One region of the Marinomonas pontica genome, then DNA from elsewhere that is predicted to be linked to it. Evidence: predicted binding sites of a transcription regulator. Region 1 holds the regulator's gene; each other region holds the start of a gene.
What was found. Region 1 encodes sigma-54, which starts transcription at its own class of promoters, with help from an activator protein. Its sites were predicted from a motif close to TGGCACNNNNNTTGCTNT; they were not measured.

Region 1 (10,431 bases):
CTTCGCAGTTATTCAATGTAGAAACGTCCAACTGAACGCTCATTTTCTCATCCACGACAACGCCACACCCCATCGAGCCCAGGAGCTCCAGCATGGTAGTGATATCATGTAAATGCGGAAGATTTTTAATGGTGATCAGTTCTTTCGTTAACAAAGTTGCCGCTAAAATTGGCAACGCAGCATTTTTCGCGCCAGACGCACGAACCACACCATTAAGCCGAGTACCACCGGTAATCAGAAGCTTGTCCATATTATTAATCTCTTATAAACGCTATTTTATAGCTTATTTGCTTGTTCTGGCGTGTAGGTTTTCATGGTTACGGCATGAATCGCGCCACTAGAAATGGCTTCTTGGAGGTGAGAATATACAAGTTGCTGTCTCTTAACGGTCGACAAACCTTCAAATTCACTCGTCACTACCACTACTTGAAAATTACAACCTTCGCCCTCTGCAACCACATCACAGTTAGGGATAGAGGATTCTAAAAGTGCTTTAACTTCAGCTGCGTTCACAGTCGCTCCAATAGATAAATATACTTAATTTGGTTTATTCTACCTTAGTACAGCCAACTACATAACACCTCTTAGGCGAACTCTGAAGAAAAAACTGGCTGTTTTCTTAGATTTTATTCAAGGCTGACAATCTGCCAGACAAAAAAATCCGAATCCACAAAATGGACTCGGATTTTAAGAAATGAAATTGCGGAAATTTAGACTATGATTTTTTTGCCAAAGACTCACGCCAAGCATTAATCGCCAATTCAATATTGTTCTTATTTTGCTCCATCATCACGCCAAACTGCTTACGGAACGTTAAGCCAAAATTAATGTTATTAATCACAATATTACTCAATAACCAACGCCCCTGCTTAGACTCTTCCATATAAAAGGAAATATTTAACAAGCCACCCGCTTCCATTTGAAAGTCAACATCCACTTTCGTTTCTTTACCACGACCTTGAGGCCCCAAAGGCAGCACCTCAATACGATCAGCATCCAACTCAAGCAACGATGCCCCATAGGTTTTTAGCAACGTATCTTTTGTGACGGTTGCAAAACGCACTCGCTGTTCAGGTGAGGCACGACGGTAGTATTTCCCCATCACTTTTTTAGAGAAGTCATCAAAATCAACAACATTCTCCAAAATGGCGTTTACCCTTTCTTCAAGCAGAGCTGGGTCCTTTGACAAAACGTCTTTATCCGCAACAATCTGTGTACGAAAAGCATCCACCACCTCAATGACGGCCTCTCTAGCCGCTTCTTCATTCGACCAAGCTAAACTGGCACCAACGACAGAAAAAATTAAAAAAGCACGTGACAACAATTTCAACATATTACTTCTCCGAATCACCGGCTTTAAATAAAAACTGACTAATTAACGTCTCTAACACCAACGCGGACTGCGTGTCGAATATTTCACCGCCGTCAGTCAGCATTTCATCATCAGCACCGATAGACAGCCCCAAGTATTTCTCACCCAATAGGCCGCTAGTCAAAATAGCAATCGAACTATCAGTAGGAATATTGTTCACATCAGAGTCAATATTCATTGTAACAAGCCCCATATAAAGCTCTTTATCAAGAGTAATGGACTCCACACTGCCGATGGTCACACCCGCAATGGTTACCTTGGCACGATTACTTAAACCACCTATGTCATCAAATCTCGCCACAATCTGGTAAGTGTCCTTTTTGTCAGTAAAAGCCAACCCACTTACCTGCACCGCCAGATAAACAAACGCCAAAATACCCAATAAAATAAAAGACCCAACAAACAATTCCGTGCGCTTACTTCTCATTTTAAAAATCTCCAAACATGGCGGCGGTTAATACAAAGTCCAACGCCAAAATAGCCAATGAACCTAAAACAACAGTGCGGGTCGTGGCTTTACCAATCCCTTCGGAAGTTGGCACACACTCATACCCTTGATATACCGCAATCCAAGTAACGGCAATTGAAAAACACACAGCTTTAATAAAGCCATTTACGATGTCAGTGTCAAAATAAACTGATTGCTGCATCAGAGACCAAAAAGCGCCATCATGAACACCCAACCAATTCACAGAAACCACCAGACCACCGATAATACCGGTGGTGGAAAAAATCAAACTCAGCAATGGCAGACAGATAACGCCAGCAATAAACCTAGGAGCAATAACCCGACGTAACGGATCAACCCCCATCATTTCAAAGCTAGACAACTGCTCTGTCGCTTTCATTAGACCAATCTCAGCCGTTAAGGAAGACCCCGCACGCCCAGCAAACAACAACGCCGTTACCACAGGCCCAAGCTCTCGAAGTAACGCCAATGCCAGCAATTGCCCCACCGCCTCTTCGGAACCAAATTTGGCCAAGATGCTGTAACCTTGCAAGGCCAACACCATACCAATAAACGCACCCGAAACAACGACAATCACCAGCGACAACACACCAACAGAATACAGTTGCTTAATCAGCAGATTAATCGATTCTTTAAAACGTACCGGCAATCTAAAAATACTTTGCGCCAAAAATATGCCCGCTCGACCAACCGACTCAATCCAGTCAAGTAACGCACCGCCCAGTAATGCAACCATTTTCATACCGTCACCTCGACACCAGCCCGATCTTTTTCGGGGTAATGAAACGGCACAGGGCCATCTGGCTCGCCATTTAAAAATTGCTTCACTTCAGCGTCATCCGACATCCTAATATCTTCTGGCGACCCTTCTGCAATCACTCGACCACCAGCCAAGATACAAACATGATCGGCGATAGAAAGAGACTCTTCAACATCATGGGAGACCAATACAGACGTCATATTCGCAGATTCATTTAACTGACGAATCAGCTTCACCAGCACACCTTTAGAAATCGGGTCTTGCCCGGTAAAAGGCTCATCATACATGACTAACTCGGGGTCCAACGCGATCGCTCTAGCCAATGCTACTCGTCGTGCCATACCACCAGAAAGTTCAGAAGGCTTTAGTCGAGCCGCACCACGCAAACCGACACTATGAAGTTTTTCCAACACTTTTTCGTTGATGGCTTTTGCATCAAGCTTAGTGTGTTCTTCCATTGGGAAAGCGATATTTTCAGCCACAGACATGTCACTGAACAAAGCACCACTTTGAAATAACATCCCCATTTTCTTTCGCACTTTATAAAGTTCAGACCTGGATAACGTATGAACATTTTTACCGTCCACGAGCACCAAACCCGAATCTGGTGACAATTGAGCCGCAATTAAACGCAATAACGTGGTTTTACCCGTACCACTTGGCCCCATAACCGCGGTGATTTTACCTCTTGGGATAGTAAGAGAAACATTTTCATAAATGACACGATCCCCTCTCGAAAAGCTCAAATCTTGGACTTCTATATAAGCATCAGCCACGAGTACACCTTTATCATCCTTTCTAAATATCGCCTGATACTATCACTGCCCCTTAACAATTAGAATCGCAGCAAGGGCAAATCTAATTTGTTTGCAAGATCAAGCCTTGAATTTCATCGTCAAACCTCATTAAATGGTGCTTTCCTTTTCTACGAGTATTATCAACGATATGTTGCTGTTTTCCATCGCCCTTGTTGCAGGCTTAATTTTACTGGTTTTGAGTTCCGATAAATTCATAGAGCACTCAGCTCTGGTTGCAAAAAAACTAAACGTCAACCCAATGGTGATTGGTATCACACTAGTAGCATTTGGAACATCCGCACCAGAAATGGTGGTTTCTGCCATTGCTGCACTTGATAATGCACCTGAAATTGCCATCGGCAATGTGCTGGGCTCCAATATTGCCAACATTGCTTTGGTCCTTGGTATCACCCTGTTATTTTCAGCCATTCCAATCGCCCAAGGCCTTTCAACGAAAGAAGTACCTTTAGTGCTTACTATTACACTACTAACGGGCTTCTTATTATTCGATCAAACACTTGAAGCTTGGGATGGCATTATCCTGATTGCCGCTTTTTTGATTGTATTAATCCTGTTATTGCGAGGCAGCAAAGATCTAGAAGACGAGCTAGATGAACTGTCGGAGCATGAAGACACCTCTATAGGAAAGTCTTTAATCATTGCTTTAATTGGATTGGCTGTTTTGATTGGTAGTTCCAAACTGCTTGTTTGGGGAGCAATAGGCATTGCGACCGCACTTGGGGTAAGCGAGCTTGTCATTGGTTTAACCATAGTTGCTATTGGAACAAGCCTTCCTGAACTCGCTGCCTCTGTAAGCAGTGTCAGAAAGGGTCATCACGACATCGCAATTGGTAACGTACTGGGTTCTAACATTTTCAATTTAGCCACCGTACTTCCATTGCCCGCATTGCTTGCACCTGGAGTCATTGATTCAAGCGTCACTCACAGAGACTTTCCCTGGGTTCTTGGTTTAACACTGGCATTGGCGCTTGCCATTTACATTTTCAAGAAAACCAAGAAGAACGCGATCCCAAGATGGGTTGGACTTCCTCTCATCGCTTGCTATGGCGTGTATTTATTCATACTTAGCACCAACGGCTCAATGTAATGTCGTATTTAACGGATCAGATTCGACCAAAACTCATTTTTGTTGCGGCAGCGATTATTATTGGTGCCGGCCTGCTAGGCTGGTATAGCACAACCCCCATAAAAAATCTGGTTCAGACAGATTCATTGCGCAACTCTCCCGATTACTTTATTACCAAAGTAAAAGTCAAAGAGTTTGATCAAAATGGTGAATTGATAGAAACACTGAACGCCCAGCAAACACTGCACTTTGTGACTGAATCCAAGACGCTACTCGAAAACCCCAGTATTGAACGCTACTCTAATTCAGGACAATGGCACGCAAAAGCAGATAAAGGGGTTATCGATGATGGAAGTAATGATATTCTATTAACCGATAATGTCATTGCAACTAAGACATTTCTAAAGTCGGAAGACATTCAGCTTAGTTCAAACAACATGCATTACAAAGACAGCGACAAATCAATTACCAGTTATGGAGCGGCGACACTGACCTCTACACAAGGCGAGACCTCCGCTGGTACGATTACCACTTATATAAATTCAGAAGAAGTCGTGATGACAGGATCTGTACGAGGAAAATATGAAACGATTCATTAACGCCAGCATGTTGCTCACCACTGCCCTTATTGGCCAATATACGTACGCACTGCCTGATGACATCAACAAACCACTAGAGATTCAAGCGGATGAAGCATCGTTCGATCAAAATTCAGGTCAAGCCATTTACAAAGGCAACGTCTTTGTAAAACAAGGTTCTATTGAAATCCAAGCCGAATACCTGAAAGTTTCGACAGACGCAAATACGCGTAAATTTAGCAGCCTCGAAGCGTCAGGTTCACCAGCCAAATTCAGCCAGCAAGTGGACTGGAGTGGCAACATTGTGATCAGTAAAGGCAATGAAATACACTATCAAACAGACGAATCTAAATTAGAAATCATTGGCGATGGTTATTTAAGCCGCATTCAAAACTCCATCACCGCAGACTACATTCTGTACATGATTCAAGACGGCACATTCAGCGCAGAGAAAAAAGATTCGGGACGCGTATCCATGACATTACAACCACAAGCGCCTGAGGCAAAACAATAGATGGCCTTACTAGAAGCAAAGCACCTTGCTAAAAGCTACAAAAAAAGAAAAGTCGTAAAAGACGTTTCTATCTCAGTAGAGTCCGGCCAAGCCGTCGGCTTGCTCGGCCCCAATGGCGCAGGAAAAACCACATGCTTTTACATGATCGTTGGCATGGTGGCTAATGATGCGGGTGGTATCTTTATCGATGGCCACGACATCACCCACGATGCCATGCACACTCGTGCCCAAAAAGGCATTGGCTACTTACCTCAAGAAGCGTCCATTTTTCGTAAAATGTCTGTTGAAGACAACATTTTGGCCATCCTTGAAACGCGCAAAGAGCTAAGTAAAGACGATCAAAAAGCAAGGCTTGAAGAACTTCTCGAAGAGTTTCACATCACCCACATCCGCACCAACCTTGGGATGGCGCTCTCCGGTGGCGAAAGACGTCGGGTGGAGATTGCCAGAGCACTTGCCATGAACCCAAAATTCATACTGCTTGATGAACCTTTTGCTGGTGTAGACCCTATTTCAGTTGGCGACATCAAGCTCATAATAAAACACCTACAAGAGAGTGGAATTGGCGTTCTAATCACAGATCACAACGTCAGAGAAACACTCGACATCTGCGATAAAGCCTACATTGTCGGCAATGGCTACATCATTGCTTCTGGTGACGCGAGTACGGTCATCAACAATGAACAGGTAAAAAAGGTCTATTTAGGCGACGACTTCCGCCTGTAACCCCTTATCATTGCTGTAGAAAGGGAGTAGTATGCACAACTCGTTCCAATTCATTCAAACAAAAAGAGTTGCTCTATGAAGCAGTCTTTGCAATTAAAACTCGGTCAACAGCTGACCATGACGCCTCAACTGCAACAAGCCATTCGCTTGCTGCAGCTTTCTACGTTGGATTTAAAGCAAGAAATCCATGAATTTTTAGAGTCCAATCCACTTCTTGAGCTCGATGACGAAGAACATACGAACAGTGATACTCAAGCAAGCATCGAATCCAAAATTGCAACAGAAACACCAATAGAAACAAACAGCGAAGAAGCGCGTTTAGAATCTGAGTGGACAGAAAGCATCCCAGAAGAGTTATCAATAGACAGTAACTGGGATGACACTTACCAAAGTTCTGCTGCCGTTAGCGACAGCAATAGCTTTGAAAGTGAAAGCGATTTTGAAAGCCGTAACGCACCCGCTGAAAGCATCCAAGACCACCTTATTTGGCAATTGAATCTGACCCATATGTCGGACAGAGACATTGAAATTGCTTACGCGATTATTGAGTGTGTGCAGCCTGATGGGTATTTAAGCATTACACCCGAGGACATTTGCGAATCACTCAGTACAGAGCTAGAAGAGCTGGAAATTGACGAAGTTATTGCTGTGCAGCACCGACTTCAGCGCTTCGACCCTGTTGGCGTTTGCTCTATCGATTTACGAGATTGCTTACTTGTTCAATTGGAAGCCTTTCACAGCCATCCATTATTCAAAAGCACTTACAATTTAATCGATCATTACCTACCACTTTTAGGCAATCGTGATTTCGCTCAGCTGAGCCGAAAGACAAAACTAAAAGACGAAGCGTTAAAAGAAGTTATTCATTTAATTCAACAGCTAAACCCCAGACCTGGCTCAGTTATTGACGCTGATGACACAGACTATGTCATCCCTGATGTGTCCGTCAAAAAACGCAATGATGTCTGGCAAGTAGAGCTAAACAACGACGCTCTCCCCCCCATAAAAATCAACGAAACGTATTCTGCAATGGCGAGTACAGCCACCACAACGGAAGATGCGACTTACATAAAAACATCGCTTCAAGAAGCCAAGTGGTTCATGAAAAGCCTTCAAAGCCGAAACGAAACGTTGTTAAAAGTGGCCAGCTGCATCGTTAGTAGACAAATAGATTTCTTTGAACTGGGTGAAGAAGCCATGAAACCCATGGTACTTCACGATGTGGCCGAAGAAGTGGGAATGCATGAATCGACCATTTCAAGGGTGACAACTCAGAAATACATGCACACCCCAAAAGGCATTTTTGAACTAAAATACTTTTTCTCAAGCCATGTAAACACAGCATCAGGTGGAGAGTGTTCCTCTACCGCCATTCGCGCCATGATCAAAAAGCTTGTTTCAGACGAACCGGCGAAAAAACCATTAAGCGACAATAAACTCGCTGCCATTTTGGCAGACCAAGGCATACAGGTTGCCAGACGAACGGTAGCCAAATATCGTGAGGCGATGAATATCCCTCCTTCCAATGAACGAAAACGACTGATCTAAACGGAAACCATTTTATCATGTCATTGAAATCATTATTAAAAGCAGACCTAGTTCTTGCTAAACAAGATATCGTTAGTAAAAAACGCGTTTTAGAAAGCATTGCCGAAGTCGCTTCAAATCGTCTACATTGCAACAACGAAGCTGTCTACGATGCCTTACTTGGCCGTGAAAAACTCGGAAGCACAGGTATTGGCAATGGCATAGCGATTCCCCATTGTCGACTAGAGTCAGCCAATCACACTGCCATCGTCGTGATGTCACTGCAAACGCCAGTCGACTTCGATGCCATCGACAAAAGAGCGGTTGATCTGATCTTTGCGCTTATCGTTCCTCCTCATGAATGCGACCAACACCTTGCTACTCTGGCGCAAATTGCCGAATTAGCACAGTCTTCAGAGGCGCTAGACAAATTGCGAACTGCAAACAATAACGAAGAGTTATTTACTATTTTTAACACACTAATATAGGTACGGCGTATGCAGGAAGAGTCTATCGTCATAATAAATAAGCTGGGCTTGCATGCTCGTGCCGCCGGCAAACTCATCGAAACCACTACACGCTTTTCTTGCGACATCACCATCGAAAAAGATGGTCGCAACGTAGATGGAAAAAGCATCATGGCAATGATGATGCTTGCGGCGGGAAAAGGCACAGAAATACGCATTAAAACCAATGGTGACGACGAAAAAGAAGCCATTGAAGCCATCATTGAGCTGATTAATAATCGCTTTGGTGAAGACGAGTAACGTTCAGATGCCAGAACAAAGCACCCTAAATCATTTGCAAACAGTGACCGAATCCCTCGAATCGGGCGCTACCATGCAAATCCGTTATCTGCTTAACGGTGCTTTACCTGCACAAGATGTCGCTCGCTTACTAGAATCCTCCCCTCCCAAAGAGCGTAAACTGCTCTGGGAGCTCATAGAAGCAAAAAACGAAGGCGAAGTATTACAATATCTTAGTGAAGATATTGGTGTTCAGTTCATGAAAAATATGGACACTGAGCGCCTTATTGCCGTCTCTGAACACTTTGAAAGCGATGACCTCGCTGACCTTTTACAGCACCTACCTGAAAAAGTTGTAAAAGAAGTTCTTGCCTCCATGACAACGCAAGACAGAACCAGAGTAGAAGCGCTTCTAAGCTACTCAGAAGATTCTGCCGGCGGCCTGATGAATACGGACACGATTACGATTCGTCCAAACATCACTGTCGATCTCGTCTTTCGCTACCTACGCAGACACTCAACCTTGCCTGATATGACCGACAACCTACTGGTTGTGAGTCGTTCGGACAAACTTTTAGGCACACTGCCGCTGACAAAATTGTTAGTTTCTGATGTAAACGCAACCGTACGCGACATTATGGAAACCGAATTCACGGTTATCAATGCGGAAACCTCTGCGAGCGAAGTGGCGCAGCTTTTTGAAAAAATGGACCTTGTCTCCGCTCCCGTTATCGACGGAGCAAGCAGAAAACTGCTAGGGCGCATTACCATCGATGACGTGGTTGACGTAATTCGTGATGAAGCCGAACATTCTATGTTAAGCATGGCGGGGCTTGATGACGATGAAGACACCTTTTCCCCAATAATGAAAACCACCAAACGCCGGGCCGTTTGGCTTGGAATTAACCTTATTACCGCGTTCATCGCCTCTTATGTCATTGGATTATTCCAGAACACGCTTGACCAAGTGGTCGCGCTCGCTATCCTAATGCCCATCGTTGCCAGCATGGGAGGAATTGCTGGATCTCAGGTATTGACCCTTGTCATCCGAGGCATTGCCCTTAACCAGATAGGCTCCACAAACACGCGCTGGCTGCTTAATAGAGAGCTGATTGTAGGGCTTTTAAATGGACTATTGTGGGCAACAGTGATTGCCGCACTCACCGCACTTTGGTTTGACAACATAAAGATTGCCTATATCATTGCAGGCGCCACCATAATAAACCTGCTATTTGCAGCAACCACTGGTACACTCCTGCCAATTTTTTTGAAAAAGATTGGTATCGACCCTGCCCTTGCTGGCAGCGTTATTTTAACAACCGTGACCGATGTTATTGGATTTCTTTCCTTCCTTGGTCTAGCTACTATTTTTTTAATATAGGTTCCCATGACAGACTTTGATCAATTTGAAAACGAAGAAGATATCCCTAAAAGCAAAACCCAGATCAAGCGTGAAATGGAAGCCTTACAAGATCTTGGCAAAAAGCTACTAGGCTTGAGCAAAAACCAACTTAAAAAAGTAGAAATGTCTGACACATTACGTGAAGCATTTGTTGAAGCTGGCCGCATAAAGCAGCACGAAGCAATGAGAAGACATTTGCAATACATTGGCAAAGTAATGCGCACCGAAGATCACGAAGCCATCGCGCACCGTGTTGCACTTTTTGACACCACCTCTGCCGCTTACAACAAACTGTTCCATCAGCTAGAACTTAAACGTGATGCATTGATTGGCGAAAACAGCAAAGAAGTTTTGTCTCAATACCTAGATGAAAACCCAGAGATTGAAGACATTCAATTGCTCAGACAGCTGATTCGTCAATCTCAAAAAGAAGTATCCCAAGGCGCAAATACA
Region 2 (10,431 bases), 1.3 Mb from region 1:
AGGCTGTCTTTTACTGCGTCAATTTGCATCTTACCGTTCAATACGCCTTGCGCTTCATTGTCTGCTTGTTCGTACCAAGTGTAAACAGACAGGTTGAGCTGCTCTTTTAGGCTGTTTACGTGGGTGTCAAATGAATGCTGACCTTGATGCGCACAGGCGTGTAAGTAGCTGATGGGTTGGGCGTATTGTTGTTTTGCTAATGTGTCTAACATGGCTTGCATCGGGGTTAAGCCAACACCACCAGAAATCAGCACCACCGGTCTTTGTTTGTCTTGGAAAAAGAAGTCGCCTGCGGGTGGCATGGCTTCTATTTCATCGCCTACGGTGATGTGATCATGCAGGTAATTCGACATGACGCCGGCGATCTCTCCTGTGCCTTCGCGTTTCACGCTGATGCGATAGCTGCTGCCATTTGGCGCTGTAGACAGTGAATATTGACGAATTTCGTCGAACTCGTTGCCTTCTGGGTGCAATTTGATGCCAAGATATTGACCTGGTTGATAGTCGATCACCGCGCCGCCATCAACAGGTTCGAACACAAAGCTGGTAACCAGATCCGACTCAGGTGTTTTTGACGCCACTCGAAAACGACGGAAGTCTTTCCAGCCGCCTTGTTGCGCCGCGCGCTCCGCATATAGGTCGCCTTCTACCTTAATAAAAATACCCGCAAGTTGTGTGTAAGCCGCAACCCACGCCTCTTCTACTTCTTTGGTGAAGGCGTCTGGCGCCAGTTCACGTAGGGTTTCAATCAAGTGATGACCCACAATATCGTATTGGTTTGGTTGGATATTGAAACTGGTGTGCTTATGGGCGATACGCATCACGGCGCTGGTCAGTACTTCCAGGTTATCAATGTGCGTTGCGTAGGCTGCGATCGCATTAAACAGTGCAGCAGGTTGGCCACCCGTTCTTTGGTGTGTCATGTTAAACACATCTTTTAACTCTGGGTTGTGTGAAAACATACGCTTGTAAAAATGCTCAGTAATGGCCGTACCTGCAGACGCAAGAAGTGGGATGGTCGCTTTCACTGTATCTATGTGTTGTTGAGATAACATATTGTGTCCTTTGCTTTAGTAAGTCATAAAACGGGAATGAAATTGTTGAATTGTCTTTACTATTGCGAAGGACGTGCCAAATAAAAAATTACAATAAAATCAACATTTTGGGTTTTCATGTCGTGATTTAGAGTCATAATGACACAAAAATAGTAAGGTCTTTATGATCTGATTGAGTCATAATGACCTAACAATAATGAATTGCGAGCGTCCATGAATCAGGTATCCAATAATGCTCTACTGAGCTTTGCACTGGATTTGGCCAGTGCTGTGAATCAACCCAACCGATTTGAACAATTGGTTTATGCCGTGCGAGCCACCATAAACTGCGATGCCGTTGTCCTATTGGCGCATCATCATGGCGTGCTGATCCCCCTTGCACAGCGCGGTTTGTCGGACGATGTGATGGGACGACGTTTCGTGATTGAAGAACACCCACGACTACGCGAAATCTGCGCGGGGCATTATCCAGTTCGTTTTCCTGCACATTCGACCTTGCCAGATCCCTATGACGGCATGGTACTAGGCCACGACGAACAGTTGCCCGTGCATTCTTGCATGGGGGTTCCGCTTTACTTAGAAGGAAAATTGATTGGCGTGGTGACGCTGGACAGTATTTTGCCTGGTGTATTTGATGACATTGATGCGCGCGCTTTAGAAATTATTGGCGCCATGGCGGCCATGACATTGAACACGGCGATGTTAATGGAACAACTGGAAAATCAATCTCAACATGCTCAAAACGTATTGAAAGTAATGGGCGAACAAAGCCGTGAGATGATAGGTCAAAGCAAGGCGATGCAAGACCTCAAGCAGTCAATTAATTTGGTTGCCTCATCGGATTTTTCTATCTTAATCGAAGGCGAAACGGGCGTCGGCAAAGAGCTTGTTGCACGTGCGCTTCATGAGCGCTCTAACCGATCTGACGCGCCCATGGTGTATGTGAACTGCGCCGCCATTCCGCATCATCTTATTGAAAGTGAGCTGTTTGGCCATGTAAAAGGCGCGTTTACTGGTGCGGATCGAGACCGAGACGGTAAGTTCTTGTTAGCTGACGGTGGCACCTTATTATTGGATGAGATTGGCGAACTGCCGTTAGAAGTACAAGGTACCTTGCTCAGAGCGATTCAAAATCAAGAAATCCAAGCCGTCGGTAAAGATCAGATTCGCAAGGTAAACGTGCGCATCATTGCCGCAACCAACCGACACTTGGAAACCGAAGTGGTCGAGCATCGTTTTCGTGCCGATTTATTCCATCGCCTTAGCGTCTTTCCTATTCAAGTTCCTGCCTTGCGCGATAGACAAGGCGACATTGCTTTATTGGCTGGCTTCTTCGCCGAACGCTTTCGCCGAAAACTGGGATTGCAACAACTGACGCTATCGCCCGCCGCGATTCAGTTATTAGAAGCGTATCACTGGCCAGGTAATGTTCGAGAACTAGAGCACGTCATCTCTCGTGCCGCACTTTTTTCCAAAGCAGATCACCCAACCGGCATCACGGTTATTTCACCTGCGCACTTAACTGGGTTACAAATCGATAATAGTTCCCAAGAAAAGATACAGAAAAATGAACTGGAGCCACCGCGCTTAGAAAAACACAAACCAATCGATTTGCGTTTAGAAACAGAAACTTATCAACGAAATCTAATCCGTAAAGCGCTAGAAGAAAATCAAGGAAATTGGACCAAAGCCGCTCAGCAGCTATCTATGGACCGCGCCAACCTAGCGCGCTTGGCGAAACGCTTAGGGATCGTCGTTGCAAAGGAAGTGCGTATTTAGACCCCCTCCTAGCCTCCCCCTTCAAGACACAAGGGGGAGGAGCAGTACCGCTTTGTTCCCTCCCCTTATCTTCAAGGGGAGGGTTAGGGAGGGGTTGCAAGTTCTTAGTTATGCCTCGCCGCACTCACTTGACGAATGCGTTCCGCAGGAAAAGCGAGCTGAGGCAGCAAATACGCCTTCAAATCTTCTGGATAACCCAATTCATCGAGCGCAGCGGCCATGCAGTTTAACCACATGGCTTTTTCTTTTTCGGTGACAATTAAATGTGCGTGCGCTTGCGGTAAGCTGATCGGACCGTATTTTTTCGAGAATAACTTTTCGCCGCCCATCCAACCGGACAAAAAAGACACCAGCTTGTCGATGGTCAGTTCGATATTGCTAGGATGCATATCAAACAGTGGCCGAAACTCAGGTGTGTTTTCCATAATGCGATAGAAGGTTTCAACCAAGGTTTGTAGCCCCGTCAGCCCTCCAACGGCTTGTAACGTGGCGTCGCCTTCTCCGTAAACGGGTGTACTGGAAGGCGTCATCTTATTCGCTGTCTTTGGGTTGGTTTTGTTCTTTCTTGGCGGTTTTTTCTTTGTCCATCTTGATCGAGTTACGATAGCCGCCTAACGCGGCCAATGCGCCAATAATGAAGCTCATATACAGAGGAATTTGGAATAACATTGTGATGCTGATGAAAACGCACCCGACGGCTAAGCCTTCAATAAAGGGCTTTAATTGTTTTGGCATAAGGTTGCTCCAGCGGCAAAAAATAAACGCGAGTTTAGCAAATTTCTGCGATGATGTGAGCCAGATTGTGGAAAAAAGCACCACTTATCCAACATTAGCCGTGTTGAATATTTCCAACGATTATGGGCGATCGCTTTGTGGGTAAGTTGATCAACAGTGCAAAAAACAGTCAAAAGTTGACTTTTATCGGTGGAAAACCCTGAAATCTTGGAAAAAATGCCGCTCAATGTGAATAACTGCTATGATTTTCCACAAAAATTTTGTGTCGATAATTTGTGTTTGATTGAACTTTACCCACAGAAAATAAAGTATCCACAAAATAGAGCCAATAACTAAAAAGCATAACGACAAGCGAGACATGAATGTCGAAATTATCCTTACAGGCCATTTCCGGCTCATATCGTGCGAATATCGTACTGAATCGTAAAATTTGGCGCATGGCGTGGCCTCCTATGGTGTCGAATATCACAACGCCGCTCTTGGGCTTAGTCGATACGGCGGTGGTTGGTCACTTGGGTACGGCAACGCATCTTGCGGCGGTGGCGATTGGCGCGAGCATTTTTAGTTTCTTGTTTTGGGCGTTTGGCTTTTTGCGCATGGGCTCGACGGGATTGACTGCACAAGCTCTCGGTCAGGGCGATGAACGACGCGTGCGAGAGCTGCTTCTGCAATCGATTTTGATGGGCGTTTTTATCGGGCTCATGCTGATTTTATTCCGAGCGCCCTTGATTGATTTGGCGATTACCTTGATGGAGCCCAGCGAGGAAGTCGAACCTTGGGCACGTTTGTATTGCGAAGCGCGGATTTTCAGTGCGCCGGCTGTGTTAGCGGGTTATGCCTTAATGGGGTGGTTCTTTGGCGTGCAATATTCCAAAGGGCCGCTGTGGATGCTGCTGGTGATCAATGTCGCTAACATGATTCTCGATTACGTCGCCGTTTATGGATTGGGCATGGCGAGTGACGGCGTGGCGTGGGCAACGGTGTTTGCGCATTATATTGGCGTCACGGTCGCCGGTGTTTTGGCTTGGCATAAGTTAAAAGGCTTTTCCGGTCATGTACCGTTAAGCGTCTTGGCGAAATGGCGTGAATACATGGCGTTAGTCAAAGTGAATCGCTATTTGTTTGTACGCACGATTCTCTTGTTATTAGTGATGTTATTTTTTACCGCACAAGGTGCTCGACAAGGGGATTCTATTCTTGCCGCCAACGCGGTTTTACTGACATTCTTGATGATTATTTCTAACGCCTTGGATGGCTTTGCTTTCTCGGTGGAAGCTTTGTGTGGTGAATATTATGGTCGCAAAGACAAAGCCAATTTTAAGAAGGTTATTCAGCTTTCTACCTATTGGGCGCTGTTTGCCGCAGTTATTTTAATGCTGATATTTTGGCTTTTTGGTAATCAAATCATTGCCTTACTAACCAATGTACAAACCGTGCGAGACGATGCGGCTCTGTACCTACCTTGGTTGATCTTCTTTCCTCTGTTGGGTATTTGGTCCTTTATGTTGGATGGCATTTTCATTGGCACAACCAGCGTAAAGCAAATGCAAAACACCATGATCATTTGTGTCTTCGGCGTGTTTTTCCCTGTGTGGTTTATTAGCCAAGATCTTGGTAATCATGGCTTATGGCTCAGCCAAGCCATGTTGTTTATCGCCAGAGCCATCACCTTGTATTGGTGTTATCTGCAGAATATGAAGAAAAACGTTTGGTTCGCGGATGCTTAAAGTTTCTTACTGGCTATAAAAGGCGCTGTTAACAATTGAAATTTTTCTGGCGACTGGGTTTGCTACCATGCGGTGAAGTGTTCTTTTTACAGCCACCAAACATGGAGAAAATTCGGTATGTCGAAGCATTTCTTAAGCAAGTTAACGGGGTCTTTTGCCACGCCAGCCTTAGAAAACCCCACGGGCGTGATGATGGAAGCCGCGTATCGAGATTTGGGTTTGGATTGGCGTTATATTAATTGTGACATTCAGCCTGAGGACCTTAAAAACGCCGTATTAGGTGCGAAAGCCATGAATTGGCGCGGTTTTAATTGTTCAATTCCTCATAAAGTGTCGGTTATTGATCACCTTGATGAGTTAGGCGAGTCAGCTCGTATCATTGGTGCGGTGAATACTGTGGTGAACCGTGATGGCAAGCTAGTTGGTGAAAATACGGACGGTCGTGGTTTTGTTGAATCCGTTAAATCCAGTTTAGAGCTTACTAATAAGCGTGTTGTTTTGTTCGGCGCTGGTGGTGCGGCACGAGCGGTTGCGGTTGAATTAGCTTTGGCTGGAGTGGCGCACATAACCATTGTGAATCGTAATCAAGAGCGTGGCGAAGAGCTTTCCAAACTGGTTGCCGATAACACGTCGGCTGGCGCGGAATACCATGCTTGGACAAAGCAATATCAGATTCCTGCCGAGACGGATTTAGTGATCAATGTGACCTCTATTGGTTTGTTTCCTAACGTAGATGCAGAGCTAGATATAGACACAGAATCAATTAAATCAAGCATGGTAGTTGCAGATGGGATTTTTAATCCACCTGAAACGCGATTGATTCAAACCGCGAAAACTAAAGGCTGCACGACGGTAAATGGCTTGGGCATGCTTGTCCAACAAGGCGCAATTGCCTTCGAATATTGGACGGGAAAAACACCTTCTATCGAGGTGATGAAAGCCGCATTGAGTGATGCTTTGTGCGTCACTGATCTGGAAAGGACAGAAACATAATAGTCACTGGAATCCCCAAAGATTGTTTACAACGGGTTCTGGTGCTCGTTTCTGCGTAACGAGCGCTGGATCCGCGTTTCTTCTTGGCGCATTTTCAGTAAGTTATCTTCCACGAAAACCAAATGCGTATGCGCCGCCGTGCGAGCGGCTTCGGCGTCGCCATCCATGATGGCTTGATAAAGGTTGGTGTGTTGTTCCATTACGCGCTGTCGAGCGGCTTGCTTCTCAAATAGATTCCTTAAGTTACTCGAAATGCTTTTCGCCAACATGGCGTGCAAGCTGCGAAGTGTGTGAAGCAACACCACATTGTGCGCCGCTTCCGCAATGATCATGTGAAATTCCACGTCTAACTTGGCTTCCAAAGCGAAGGCTTTGTTTTGGTTGGCTTCTATCAGCTGATTAAAACAATGTGTCAGCTTGGTTTTATCGGCGTCGGTACTTCGCAAAGCGGCGTAATAAGCGGCGAGACTTTCTAGCGCATCGCGAAACTCCAATTGGTCGTATAAAAACTCATCGTGGGAACTGATCAAATCTTGCAGCGGATCGGCAAAGGAAGTGCCTAGTTGTTCGGAAACGTAGGTTCCGCCGCCATGACGACTGAATAATACACCGCGAGCGATCAGCTTTTGAATGGCCTCCCGCAACGAGGGTCGAGACACTTCAAAGCGTGCGGCTAATTCCCTCTCTGGTGGCAGTTTTTGTCCTGCCGTAAAGCTGCCTTCTAAAATCATGCTTTCGAGTTCTTTAATGATGATGTCGGAAATTTTAGGCTGCTTAACGCGACCAAAGTGATTGGATTCCATGACTTTTCCTAAAAATGTCTTCTTTAACGGTGGTTTTCTTAATTGCTGTGCATAAGTTAAAAAGTGGTAAAACCAATTAATCTTGCTGCTAAAATTCACGAAATATCGACTAAACTATCAGTTGACAAAGTTTATCTGACTTCTTACTGTGCCTTATATTTAAAAGGTAAATTGGTATTACCAATTTGTCTAGCGTTAATTTTTAGTATGAATAATAAAAAACAGGCGACTCGCCGTGGGACTTCTGATGAACACAGCCACCACTGATAAAGACTCAATTGCTCATAAAACGGCTCAATATCGCGATGTGTATTTTGCTTTGAAAGACGCAAAAAGCGGCGCGATTGAGGAATCTCGATTGATTCGTGATCCACTGCGTACCTTGGCGTATGGCACGGATGCGAGTTTTTATCGGTTGATTCCGCAGCTGGTAGTGCGAGTCGATAACGAAGCGGAAGTGCAGTTGGTGCTGAAAGAAGCCAGAAAGCGCAATTTGCCAGTGACATTTCGAGCGGCAGGAACGAGTTTGTCTGGGCAGGCAGTAACCGATTCCATCTTGATGCAATTGTCCGATAACTGGAAAGGTCATCGAGTTCACGAACATGGCCATCATATTTCACTTCAGCCAGGTATTATCGGTGCGCGAGCGAACCAACTGCTCGCGCCTTTCCAACGTAAAATAGGCCCAGATCCTGCGTCTATAAACGCTTGTATGATTGGTGGTATCGCTGCCAACAACGCCAGCGGCATGTGTTGTGGCACGGCGCAAAACAGCTATCACACTATCCAAAGTGCCCGTCTGATTTTTGCCGATGGCTCTTTGTTAGATACCGCTGATGGGGCCAGCCGATTAGCCTTTGGCAATCGCAACGCTGACTTGCTCGATACGCTGAGCCGTTTGTCTAAAAGCGTGCAGGCTAATAGTGAATTAGCTGAAAGAATTAGACACAAATACCGTTTAAAAAACACCACAGGATACAGTTTAAACAGCTTAACCGATTACCAAGATCCGTTTGATATCTTGCTGCATTTGATGATCGGCTCCGAAGGCACCTTGGGTTTTATCAGTGAAGTGACCTATGAAACCGTGGTTGATCATCCGATAAAAGCCGCAGCGATGATCTTTTTTGACGATATGGAAACGACCTGCCGAGCGGTGACTGCGCTAAAAAGTTCGCCTGTGTCTGCGGTGGAATTGATAGATCGAGCTGGCTTGCGTGCGGTGGAAGGCAAACCGGGCATGCCGGAAACCTTGTCGTCCCTTGGTTCGCAAGCAGCGGGTTTATTGGTCGACGTACGCGCCGCCGATGCCGAAGAATTAGACGCCAATTTGGCCTTGGTGAAACAAGCATTAAGCGGCCAAGAAACACTGAATCCCATTGAATTTACTCAAGACAAAGTCACTTACGATTCCTATTGGAAGATCCGCAAAGGCTTGTTCCCTGCCGTTGGTGCGGTGCGTCCAGTTGGCACGACAGTCATTATTGAAGACGTCGCCTTCCCTGTCGAAAAACTTGCCGAAGGCGTTTTGGAGCTACAAGGCGTGTTTCAAAAACACGGTTATCGTGAAGCGATTTTGTTTGGTCATGCGTTAGAAGGCAATTTGCACTTTGTCTTTACCCAAGGTTTTGATGATCCGAAGGAAGTGACGCGCTACGAGCAGTTAATGGACGAAGTCGCGCAATTGGTCGCGGTGAAATACCAAGGTTCGTTGAAAGCGGAACACGGTACTGGCCGTAACATGGCGCCTTATGTGGAATTGGAATGGGGTAAAGAAGCCTACGACATCATGTGGGAAATCAAGCGTGCGTTTGATCCGCAAGGCTTGCTGAACCCAGATGTGATTTTATCCCACAATGCCAATTTGCATGTGCAGAACCTCAAGCCTTTGCCAAAGGCCAACGACAAAGTCGATACCTGCATCGAATGTGGTTTCTGCGAATCCTCTTGTCCGTCAAAATCCATTACCTTAACGCCTCGTCAACGCATCGTGATTTGGCGTGAGATTCAGCGACTAACCGCAATGGGTACAGATCCTAAGCGTTTAGAAGAACTGAAAAAAGACTACGATTATCAAGGCGTTGATACCTGCGCTGGCTGTGGCTTATGCTCGATGCAGTGTCCCGTTGGCATCAATACCGGCGATTTAACCCGCGAATTACGCCATGATCGTCACCCAAACAGCAAAGTCGGTTACTGGATTGCCGATCATTTTGAAGGCGTCACCAAAACAGCAAAAGTTGGCCTCAACCTTGCCAGCGGCGCGCGTCGCATTATTGGCGATTCAGGCATGACAACCATTAGTTCAGCGATGAATAAAATCTCCAATGGTGCTGTGCCGAAGTGGCATAAACAGATGCCCAACGCCGCGTCGTCTTTGAAGTCTATTCCTGTCATTCAATGTAATGAGATGCAAAGCAATGACCTACAAAAAGAAGTCATTTACTTCCCTAGCTGTGCGACTCGTGTCATGGGCGCGGGGCCGAATGCCGACGATAAACGTTCCGTCATGGAGGTGATGTTCTCTGTATTGCAAAAAGCAGGCTATAAAGTCACTGTACCCAAAGACATCGATAGCCAATGCTGCGGTATGGCGTTTCAGTCCAAAGGACAATTCGACGCAGCGAACAAAAAAACCAACGATCTCAATAATTTACTACTCGAAGCCAGCGATAACGGACGAATTCCTATCGTCTGCGATGTCAGCCCTTGCTTGCTACGAATGCAAGAAAGCCTTGATCCTTGTTTAGAACTGCATGAACAAGTTGGCTTTGTCTCGACTCATGTGATGCCAAATCTAACGGTGAAAGATAAGCTCGGCAAAATAGCCCTGCATGTCACTTGCAGCACCACCCGCATGGGTCTCGCCGATAGCTTCGTACAGCTTGCCCACCAACTCGCCGATGACGTGGTGATTCCGCCAGACATTACCTGCTGTGGCTTTGCTGGCGACAAAGGTTTCTCGACACCCGAACTCAACGCCAGCGCCTTGAAAACCCTCGCCAAAGCCGTAGACGGCTGCGAAGCGGGTTATTCAAACAGCCGCACCTGCGAGATTGGCTTATCGGAACACAGCGGCATCGAGTATCAATCTATTGTCTATCTGGTAGATCAACTGACTGAATCCTCACCCGCCTAGTTAGCCGATCAGCCGCACTTATCAAGAGGACGTTTTGCTTGCGTCACTGACGTCGTCAGCGCAAAACGTCCTCTTGAACCGCTCCTAAATTGGGATATTCGCAACATCGAACGAATAAGCTCTGATATCTCGGCATAAGAGTTACGCCAGCAGAGTATTTCTCATCAGTTTTTTTGAACAACTGACTTTGATATCGCTGT
Region 3 (10,431 bases), 730 kb from region 1:
GTTTCAAATAGTCATTCGGGTATTTTCCGTCATACAAAACGCCATCGATGAAGTCACTTTGAGGTGGTTTGAATCCATCTTCTTTGTCAAAGTCAGGGAATTCAGACGCCATCATGATGCCATCTTCGATCAATGAATTAGCCGCTTGCGCATAGATGTCAGGACGGTAAACTTCTTTAGCGATATTCATGAACCATTCGTCAGACTTAGGTTCCGCAATCTGCCCCCAACGACGCATTTGCGTTAGGTACCAGATGGCATCGCTGTAATACGGGTAAGTCGCGTGGTGACGGAAGAAGACGTTGAAATCAGGAATCTCGCGCTTGTCACCTTTTTCGTATTCAAATGTCCCCGTCATACTGTTGGCGATAACATCGTAATCGGCACCAACGTATTGGCTGCGTGAAAGGATTTTCACAGCCTCTGGACGGTTAGCGTTATTGTTATCATCCAACCATTTCGCAGCACGGATCATCGCTTTCACCACACGAATATGTGTGTTTGGATACTGCTCCGCCCAATCACTGCTCACACCAAATACTTTTTCTGGGTTGTTCTTCCAGATTTCATAATCGGTAATCACTGGCACGCCAATACCTTTAAATACGGCTTGTTGGTTCCATGGTTCACCCACGCAGTAACCAGAAATAGTGCCGGCCTCCATGGTGGCTGGCATTTGTGGTGGCGGCGTTACAGACAACAGAGCATCTGCATTGATTTGGCCACTGGTATCGCCTCGTGCTGGCGCGTAGTAGCCAGGATTGATTCCACCTGCAGCAAGCCAATAACGTAATTCATAGTTGTGAGTGGAAACTGGGAAAACCATGCCCATTTGGAATGGCTTGCCCTGCGCTTTATAACCATCAATGACCGGCTTTAGAGCACTTGCACTAATAGGATGAACTGGCTTTCCATCGGGGCCATTTGGAATGTTTTTCTTCATTTCATCCCAAACATCGTTTGATACAGTTATGCCGTTCCCGTTCAAATCCATGCTAAACGCCGTCACAATGTGTGCTTTGGTACCGTAGCCGATGGTGGCGCCCAATGGCTGTCCCGCCAGCATGTGAGCACCGTCTAATTGCCCATCAATGACTCGATCCAACAGCACTTTCCAATTTGCTTGAGCTTCTAACGTGACGTACAAGCCTTCATCTTCGAAGTAGCCTTTTTCATAGGCCACCGCCAATGGCGCCATGTCTGTTAACTTTATAAAGCCAAATTTCAACTCTTCTTTTTCCGGATAACCAAGCTCTGCATGAGCAATGCCAGACAAAAGAACAGAGCCGACCAACACAGACGCACGGACTTTCTGTACTGCCATTGCAGTCACAGGCAGGGGAATTACGGCTTTCAAAAATCTAAGGTTCATCGTCATACTCCGCTTCTAAAGACAGGTTTAAAAAGTAGAAAAACAAAAAAGGCGCATGCAATCACAACAAAATGTGTTCACAGGCGCCTTTGCCATTCAAAGAAAATCCTACATTGGATATTCAGTAATGTGGGTGACAATTCAGCATCGTTGCTAATTTCACCAAAATTTTTTAGCTAACTCTTTTTCAATGTATTTAATAAAGCACGCAACGTGCCAACATAATTAACCATATGATTTATATAATATTTATATATTTAACACCGCCACGAATGACGTATGAGCCCGCTGGAAAACCTTTTTTCGCCCAATCATTACGCACAACGCACTAAAACATGACATGTTCAAATACCACTCACTCAAAACGATCAAACCCTTTTAATATGCCTTCTGGGTGCAAACGGATCTTTCCTGAAGCAACAGAGGAAAGCCAAGTGGACTCTTCTTTTGCAGATAATCGCCACTCTGATGCCTGATTCCTTTGCGCTAAGCCCAGCGCCTCATAAAACAAGTCCTTACGATAAACTTGCTCCGCCAAATCGTTCAGCGACGTGACATGATCCAGTTGATGCCAACGATGCATCTGCGCCATGATCCATAATGCATAACTTGGAAGCGGCTTATTAATATCACTGCCTGAAAATCGCTGATAGGCGTCCATTGGCCAATCGAACTGCCCCTTAGGCTTTACCGATCCGAAACCATAGACCAGCTGCTCAACCGTGCAATTTAAATAATCAGATTGGCTTAAAATATTAAGCAGCTCTGTCTGATTCGCCGGATTATCCACCCACTTACATGCCTGCTCTAGCGCTCGTATCACCGCAAGATACGACCCGCGATTTTGCTCAGCCCAAGTCGAGTTCACACCAAACACTTTCTCTGGTGTGCTTCCCCAAATTTCGAATCCCGTGACCAACATATGCCCAACACCTTGCTCCACAGCAAGACTGTTCCATGGTTCGCCAACACAGTAACCGTCTATGTCTCCTTGGCGAAGACTGTCCACCATTTTGACCGGAGGCACCACCACGATCTGCACATCATTATCCGAATCAATACCCGCTCGACTTAACCAATCCCGCAACTGGTAATTATGCGATGAATAAGGGTATACCATCGCAAACCGCAGTGGCGCAGTCCCCTTACCTCGACTTTCAATCAACTTTTTCAGCGCGGCACCCGATCGAATGTCTGCCGATGACACAGCAAACCGCTGTAACTGTTTGTACAATTCATTCCCAATGGTGATGCCATTACCATTGTGGCTGACCGTAAAGCTCGTTTCCATGGATGTCTTTATCGTGCCAATACCCAAACTGGCCGCAATTGGCATGGACGCCAACATATGAGCACCATCCAGTAAATTAAACGTCACCTTGTCACGAATACTCGCCCAAGACGCTTCCTTGGAAAGCACCACATCCACGCCTTCTTGTAAGAAGAAACCTTTCTCATGAGCAATGACAAAAGGAGCGCAATCAATCAATGGAATAAACCCAATTCGAATAGGCTCTGCATTTTGAATAACTGTATTTGGCTGCATCAAGATCATTTTGAGCCTCCCATTAATTCCATCACAGAGATAATATTTCGAGCTACGTCGGTCATACGCTGACTACGATCCATAGCCAATTTGCGCAGAGCTTGATAAGCGGCGGGTTCATCACACTTCTGATGTTTCATTATCAAACCTTTTGCTTTGTCTATTAGCTTGCGGTCTTCAAGCTGGCTTTTCACTGACTCTAATTCAGATCGAAGCGCCTGAAACTCCCTAAATCTTGCGATGGCCACTTGAAGAAGCGCCTTAACGCTGCCACTGTTCACGCCGTCAACAACATAAGCACTTACACCAGCACGAATAGCGGCTTCCACATGTCTGGAATCGTCTTCTTCGGCGAACATAACAATCGGGCGTGGGTTATCTTGAGTAAGTCGAGACATGTTTTCTAACATATCCCGATCGGGTGATTCGATGTCAATAATGACCATATCCGGCTGAAACTCTGCCACGGCTTCCGTGAGGTTTTTAGCACTCTCCAAGCGCCTAATCACACGATAACCACTGTCGACCATCGCCTGTTCAACAATGGCCGCTCTTGCTGGTTCATTGTCTACCAACATCACAGTCAGTTCTTTTTCTGGGGGAGCAAGCATGGTGCATTCTCTTAAAAAACGTAAAGTAAGCACCAAACAAAATGCAAGATATGCGCCATTTAGACACACATAAAATGGAATAATAAACAGGTAAAAGGCCCGTTTTAGGGCCTTTAAGAAGAAAAAAACGTCAATTTAATAGCGGAAAGACATCAAAAAAGTAAAACGCGAACCAAAAAAGCGCAAACTAAGACTCGATGAGCGAGTTTAATGCACGACAGATTGCGGCTTAACCAAAAGCGCCAATGCCAAACGATCTTTTGTCTGTGTTTTCTTAAAAATCGACGTCAAATGGGCTTTCACTGTACGCTCAGTAATATTCAATTCAAGGGCAATTTGCTTATTAGATAAGCCTTTAGAGACGCATTGCGCCACGCTTAACTCGCGTTCAGATAACTCATCTAACGCACTATTCGGCTGAGCGACAGGCAAAGCAGATTGCTGAATAAGCTGCTGAATAAAGGCTTTTCCACCCCAAATCTCACCAGACTCAATGACCGACAAAACCAAGGTCAATTGCTCTTTACCAATATAGGGCGCGCACTGCCCGTTTACACCGACAGAAAAAAGCCGTAATGCCGCCGATTGACTATGCTGGCTAGGGAAAACCACCACTTTTTGTTGAGGAAGCTCAGCGCAAACACTGGCCACATCCTCGACGTGCTTTGCAAAAAATTCCTTATCCAAATAAAAGAAGCAGTATTCAAATTCAGACGGCTTTGCACGCAGTATTTGGCGCACTTCTTCCAAGGTATCAACACGAACTAATGAGACACCACGGCTTATCACTTGATTCCAATGCTTCCATACGGCGTTATCTGTATTCCAACACAAAATTTTCAAAATTGATCTCGTCCTATCAAGTGCGATCTTGCTATTCTAACCAGCAAATAATAACGGTTTGTTAACATTTGTTACTCGTCATCAAACCTGCCATTTTTTTTGTAATTAGCGCTCACGAAGCGCATTTTGTTTTGCCTTCAGAATCGGTTTTAGCAAATAGTCTAATAATGTCTTTTTGCCCGTAATGATGTCTACCGTTGCTTGCATACCAGGAATAATAGGCAATGGCGCTTCTTCACGGCCTAAATGGTTTTTATCTGTCCTCACTCTCACCAAATAAAAGCTGTTGCCTTCTTCATCTAAAATGGTGTCCGCACTGATGTTTTCAACCACCCCATGTAAGCCGCCAAAAATAGCAAAATCATAGGCCGATAGTTTTACCACCGCGCTCATATCTGGTTGAATGAAACCAATATTTTCTGGACGAACTTTCGCTTCGATCAACAAGGAATCTTCAATCGGAACTATTTCCAGCAAGCTCATTCCTGGTTTAATAACACCACCAACGGTATTGATCTGCAGCTGCTTGACTATCCCTTTAACCGGCGATCTCACTTGAGTTCTGGAAACCTTATCTTCAAGAGACACATTGCTCTCGCGGAGTTGGTCTAACTTGCTTTTTACTGTTGTTAAATCTTCTTGTGCATCCGCACGAAATTTCGCATCGCTTTCTTCTAATTTACTTTGCGCTTCTTTTAAAGCCGATCGCGCGCGAGGAATCGCCAATTGCGTTGCTTCTAGATCCCCTTGCAACTGGTTTACTTGACGCTCCAACTGCAATAGTTCAACCCGAGAAACCGCCCCCTGCTCAAACGCGGGGCGCGTTAATGACAACTCCTCTTTCGAGAACGCATAACTTTGTTTTAAATTGTCTAACTTGGCTTGTAACTCGACAATTTCCTGTTTTCGCTGCTCTATTTGCTGCTGGAAACTGGACTGATTCGTGCGTAATGACTCTAGGCGGTTTTTATACAAGTCCATCTCTCGACTCACCACTTGCGGATACTCTTTCATCACCTGTGCATCGAACTCTGGCTTAACTCCGTACGATTCGGCTTGCAGACGTGTGGCACGCACCCGCAAGTTAATCGATTCCGCTTGCTGTTCACGCAATGACGACAAAGCTTCTGTATTTTCAATAGTCATCAGCACCTGACCACTATCGACCACTTGCCCCACCTTAACATTGATCTCTTTTAAAATACCCCCCTCAAGGTTTTGTATTTGCTGAACCTGACTGGATGGTATGACTTTCCCTTCACCAACGGTAACTTCATCCAACGAGGTATAGTGCGCCCACACCAAAGCGACCGTCACAAAAATAAAAATAACCCATAAAATAATTCGACCACCACGAGGCGTTTTCAGCATCAATGCTGCATTTCGGTTCGTCAAATATTCTAAATCGTTTTGAGATATCTGGTTTTTATTGCTCATTATTAACTGACCTTCAATTTGCCTTGGCGAAGCGCTTCATGCACTTGTGCTTTTGGACCATCAGCAATCAAGCGACCGTTATCCATGACGATAATACGATCAACCATGTCTAGCATAGAGGCCTTATGTGTAATTAAGATGAGGGTTTTGTCTTTAATCCCTTCCATTAATCGACGTTTCATCCGAGCCTCAGTGGTGTTGTCCATAGACGCCGTCGGTTCGTCCAAAATAAGAATCGGCGGATCAAAAAGTAACGCTCTTGCGATCGCGATACTTTGGCGTTGCCCTCCAGATAACAAGGCACCACGCTCACCAACATTGCTGTCCAGCCCGCTTGGCTTACGATTAGCAAACTCAGACACACCGGATAAATCCGCCGCTCGAATGATCGCGTCATCTTCCATGTAAGGCACACCCATGACGATGTTGTCTTTAATGGAACCATAAAATAAATTCACGTCTTGCGACACCGCGCCTACATTGCGACGCAAATCGGTCGGGTTTACTTGCCGCAAATCGACACCATCTATGCGTATGGCGCCAGAGCCTGGTGTATACAAGCCCGTCATTAATTTGCCTAGTGTTGACTTACCCGAACCAATACGCCCAATGATGGCAACTTTCTCACCTTGCTGAATGGTGAAGTTTATCGAACTTACCGCGGCTTGTTCTTGATCTGGGTAGGCAAAGTCTACCGCTTCAAATTGAAAAGACCCTTTAAATGAAGGACGGTGCACAAATTTCACGTTATCTGGGTTTTCTACCGGCGAAGACATGATCTCATTCAATGATGAAAACGCTGACTTAGCCTGATTGTAACGAGTCGCCAAACTGGCCACTTGCGCCATTGGACCAAGCGCTCTTCCTGTCAACATGACTGACGCCACCAGCGCCCCCATGCTCATATTACCTTCTGATATTTGATACACACCGACAATAACAATAATCACGGTTGTCAGCTGTTGGGCCACCATTGCAAATGACGAAGAAGACTGAGACAACTGACGCGTTTTTACCCCCCAATCGGCAATATTGCCTACGGCATTTTCCCATTGTTGCTGCATGACGCCTTCCGCATTATTCAACTTCACACTTTCAGCGTTGTATAGGCTTTCGATCAATACTGCGTTTTTCTGAGACGCGGTTTTTTGACTTTCCTCAATGGAACGTCGTAGCGGAATTTGAATAATAAGACTGTATAAGACAATAAGCGCAATGGTCACAATCGGAATGTAACCAACCGGGCCACCTATCAGCCATATTACGCCAATGATCAAAAACATGAACGGAATGTCCACCAAGGTGGTGATGGATGCAGACGTGATGAAGTCTCGAATGCTTTCGAACTCTTGCAAGTTCTTTGCAAATGCGCCAACCGACTTAGGACGAGATGCCATCGTAATGTTATTCACTTTGGAAAAAATCGACGCGGATATCAAGATATCTGATTTTTTACCGGCAATATCAATAAAGTACGCTCGCAGCATACGCAGTAAAAAATCGAATAAATACACCGCCGCGGCACCAATTGCCAAAACCCATAGGGTATCAAACGCGTTATTTGGCACAACACGATCATAAACATTCATGACAAACAAAGGGCTGGCTACGGCAAAAATATTAATTAATAACGACGCGATGAAAACATCACGATATATTCGCCAAGACCCAGTAACGGTTCCCCAAAACCAATGACCTTTTTTGGTTTCTTTTTCGTCACTTTTCTCGGAACGTTTGTCAAATTGATACAAGGGACGAACAAAAAAGCAGTAACCCGAAAACGATTCATTCAGCTGCTCTATGGTTATTGTTAATTCGCCTTCACCGGATTCTGGTCGGAGAATTTTAGCGCTTCCGTTTTTTCTATCTAACTCCAACAACACACAGGCTTGCTTTTCTTTTAAGAGCAAAACAACCGGCATGACCATATCAGGAATTTTTGCCAAAGAACGCTTAACAAATCGGGTGCTGAGGCCAATCCGCTGTGCAGCACGTTGGAAAAGCTCTGGAGACATGGCATTGTCAGTAATAGGTAACCCCGCTGCGATGCCATCGGCAGTATAGGGGTTATAGAAACCTAAATTCAGATAATAAGTGCGACACTGCAAATCAGGTGTAGAAGAAGCCAACTGCTGAAGTTGATACACTTCTTCTTACCACAGATAAAGCAGTACCAACATGAATTATCAGCAGTTGACCGAAGGCAAAAGATACCAGATTTCCGCTCTTTTAGGGCAAGAAATATCAGTGGCAAATATTGCACTCATCCTGAATTGTCATAGAGCTACGATTTACCGTGAGTTAAAGCGGAATAAAAAAGTAACAGAATATTGCCCTGACAAAGCCCAAAGAGCCTGTTTGATAAGGCGGAAGACAGCGGCAAAATATCGCATATCATCAAAGACAATTGATTTTATTCGTATTTTAATTGAAATCGACTGGAGTCCTGAGCAAGTCTCTAACGTACTCAAAAACTGCGGTGTTCCCGTCAGTCATCAATGGATTTACCAATATATCCATGATGACAAAAGAAACAAAGGGACACTTTACCGCCATTTGAGGCAAGGAAGAAAACGCTACCGGAAAGGCCAGAGAACAAAAGCTGAAGTGATCAAGAATAAGGTATCCATTGATGATCGGCCTGTGATTGTTGATACCAAAAAGCGCTTTGGAGACTGGGAGATAGACACTGTTTTAGGTAAGCACGGCTCAGGCTCAATTGTCACCTTGCTAGAAAGAAAGACACGTTTTTACCTTATAAAGAAAGTGGATTCGAAATCAGCCAAAGATGTGACTCAAGCAACCATAGAGCTATTGCTGCCTTTTAAAGATCATGTTCACACGATCACAGCAGATAATGGTCGAGAGTTCGCGTATCACGCTGAGATAGCCGAAGCATTAGAAACGACAGTGTATTTTGCTCATCCATACAGTTCTTGGGAACGTGGAGCAAACGAAAATAGCAACGGACTCCTAAGGCAATATGTGCCCAAAGGTACCGATTTAAGACGTGTTACAGAAGAGAGAATACACTTCGCAATGAGACGAATAAATAATCGTCCAAGGAAGTGTTTAGGGTTCAAGCAACCAGCCGTAGTGTTTAAAGAAATGTGCTTAGTTGCTTGAAGTGAAAGTGTCGCACTTCGGACTTGAATTCAGGAATATTTACTTAATAAGACCAAACAATCTAATAACGGATTAGGATATTCTAACGACGCACTTTGGACATTCCACTGATTGGCCTCGGCTTGTAATGCCTCTTCACTCACCGTATCGGTTGCGCCATCTTCTGCTTCATTTGTGATTTCATTTTCATCATAAGACTCATTCTCTGCCGATGACGAAGAGTTCTGCTCTGGACGACCAGTGTCAGACATGCTCTATATTCTCCTAAACAACCCAAATTTGGCTTATAAACATACAATACAATGATGACAGTTATGGTCTAGAATAGTGGTTATTAGGTAAGATGGGAAGTGAACAAATCACTTACTCACACATTGAGAGATTAGAAGGAAATCAATATGCTATATGCAAAAGTCGATGCGGATGGCGTCATTGTTGACGTAGCAACATCCCAATCAAACGAATACAAATTACTTGTTGCACCAAACGATCCGACTGTTGCCAGCATACTAGAAAAAAAGTTCACTTCTGCAAGCACCAGCACCCAAGAAATACTGTCAAGTTCCGATGGCGAAATGATGCGTATTTTAGAAGACTTAGTCGATCTTCTTACAGAAAAACGCTTAATTCAGTTTACTGAACTGCCACTTGCCGCACAGAAAAAACTACTCGGAAGAAAGTGGGTTCGTGGCGTTCACAGCAATAACGATGAAAGCTTAATGATAGAAAACGATCATCTTGGCGAAGACAGTGGCGACTCATTAATCTGAAGACCTACAAATTCATCGGTAGCAAGATACGTAAACCAACCGCTTACATATCTTGCGCTCGACCCACAAAATACCCCTGCACACCCGTCACATCAAAACGTCTTAATGCGGTTAATTGCCTCTCATTCTCTACACCCGTTGCAATGACTTCAATGTTTAAACTGTTAAACATTTTACACAGCGTATGCATGAAGAAGGATTCTGACTCCTTTCCTGCCGCCATACGGGTATAGGACGAGTCCACTTTCACATAATCTGGCATCAGTGTTTGTAAGTACTGAAAGGCTGAGAATTGCTTACCCACGTTATCAATACCAAATAATACACGCTGAGATTTCAGCATTTGCGCCAACACATTGGCTTGGGTTTCTTCCAGCAAAACACTCTGCTCAGTCACTTCAAACATTAATTTACTTTTCACCTCAGCGGTCTGCTGAGCAAGAATCTGTTTCAACCAGTCAATGAACTCTGGTTTTGCATACGCTGACGCAGATAAGTTTACCGTCAGAGGCACAGAAGGGTGTTTCGATTTAATGTAATGTATGACTTGAGACACAATCACCTTATCGATCTGATCACCCAAATCAAACTGTTCAGCCAAACCAATAAAATACCCCGCGTGATATTCTTTGCCCGCGTGCTCCAACCCCATAAACACTTCTTCTTGTGAAGTAACCGGCGAATCATCTAACGTACTCACTTTCTGCTTTTTCAATTTAAACGCTT

Region 2: a site for sigma-54 is predicted at 1,117-1,134, ahead of hmpA (NO-inducible flavohemoprotein). Genes of this name have one in related genera too.
Region 3: a site for sigma-54 is predicted at 3,570-3,587, ahead of AABA11_RS10240 (ANTAR domain-containing response regulator). Genes of this name have one in related genera too.

Annotation. Positions count from the first base shown of each region.
Region 1 covers NZ_AP027271.1:1,444,867-1,455,297, reverse strand. Annotated here, with positions in the region: gene murA (UDP-N-acetylglucosamine 1-carboxyvinyltransferase) at 1-250, opposite strand, end outside; gene AABA11_RS06785 (BolA family protein) at 277-513, opposite strand; gene AABA11_RS06780 (MlaC/ttg2D family ABC transporter substrate-binding protein) at 716-1,333, opposite strand; gene mlaD (outer membrane lipid asymmetry maintenance protein MlaD) at 1,335-1,799, opposite strand; gene mlaE (lipid asymmetry maintenance ABC transporter permease subunit MlaE) at 1,801-2,583, opposite strand; gene AABA11_RS06765 (ABC transporter ATP-binding protein) at 2,580-3,377, opposite strand; gene AABA11_RS06760 (calcium/sodium antiporter) at 3,547-4,506, shown strand; gene lptC (LPS export ABC transporter periplasmic protein LptC) at 4,506-5,084, shown strand; gene lptA (lipopolysaccharide transport periplasmic protein LptA) at 5,068-5,577, shown strand; gene lptB (LPS export ABC transporter ATP-binding protein) at 5,578-6,303, shown strand; gene AABA11_RS06740 (RNA polymerase factor sigma-54) at 6,379-7,851, shown strand; gene ptsN (PTS IIA-like nitrogen regulatory protein PtsN) at 7,869-8,318, shown strand; gene AABA11_RS06730 (HPr family phosphocarrier protein) at 8,328-8,597, shown strand; gene mgtE (magnesium transporter) at 8,605-9,957, shown strand; gene yjgA (ribosome biogenesis factor YjgA) at 9,964-10,431, shown strand, end outside.
Region 2 covers NZ_AP027271.1:115,588-126,018, forward strand. Annotated here, with positions in the region: gene hmpA (NO-inducible flavohemoprotein) at 1-1,055, opposite strand, end outside; gene norR (nitric oxide reductase transcriptional regulator NorR) at 1,269-2,834, shown strand; gene AABA11_RS00535 (group II truncated hemoglobin) at 2,939-3,364, opposite strand; gene AABA11_RS00540 (hypothetical protein) at 3,366-3,569, opposite strand; gene AABA11_RS00545 (MATE family efflux transporter) at 4,007-5,296, shown strand; gene aroE (shikimate dehydrogenase) at 5,414-6,289, shown strand; gene AABA11_RS00555 (FCD domain-containing protein) at 6,316-7,092, opposite strand; gene AABA11_RS00560 (FAD-binding and (Fe-S)-binding domain-containing protein) at 7,340-10,231, shown strand.
Region 3 covers NZ_AP027271.1:2,172,421-2,182,851, forward strand. Annotated here, with positions in the region: gene AABA11_RS10230 (CmpA/NrtA family ABC transporter substrate-binding protein) at 1-1,372, opposite strand, end outside; gene AABA11_RS10235 (CmpA/NrtA family ABC transporter substrate-binding protein) at 1,728-2,927, opposite strand; gene AABA11_RS10240 (ANTAR domain-containing response regulator) at 2,924-3,529, opposite strand; gene AABA11_RS10245 (response regulator transcription factor) at 3,737-4,372, opposite strand; gene AABA11_RS10250 (HlyD family type I secretion periplasmic adaptor subunit) at 4,478-5,809, opposite strand; gene AABA11_RS10255 (type I secretion system permease/ATPase) at 5,812-7,938, opposite strand; gene AABA11_RS10260 (IS30 family transposase) at 7,988-8,935, shown strand; gene AABA11_RS10265 (hypothetical protein) at 8,965-9,186, opposite strand; gene AABA11_RS10270 (hypothetical protein) at 9,334-9,705, shown strand; gene AABA11_RS10275 (bifunctional diguanylate cyclase/phosphodiesterase) at 9,749-10,431, opposite strand, start outside.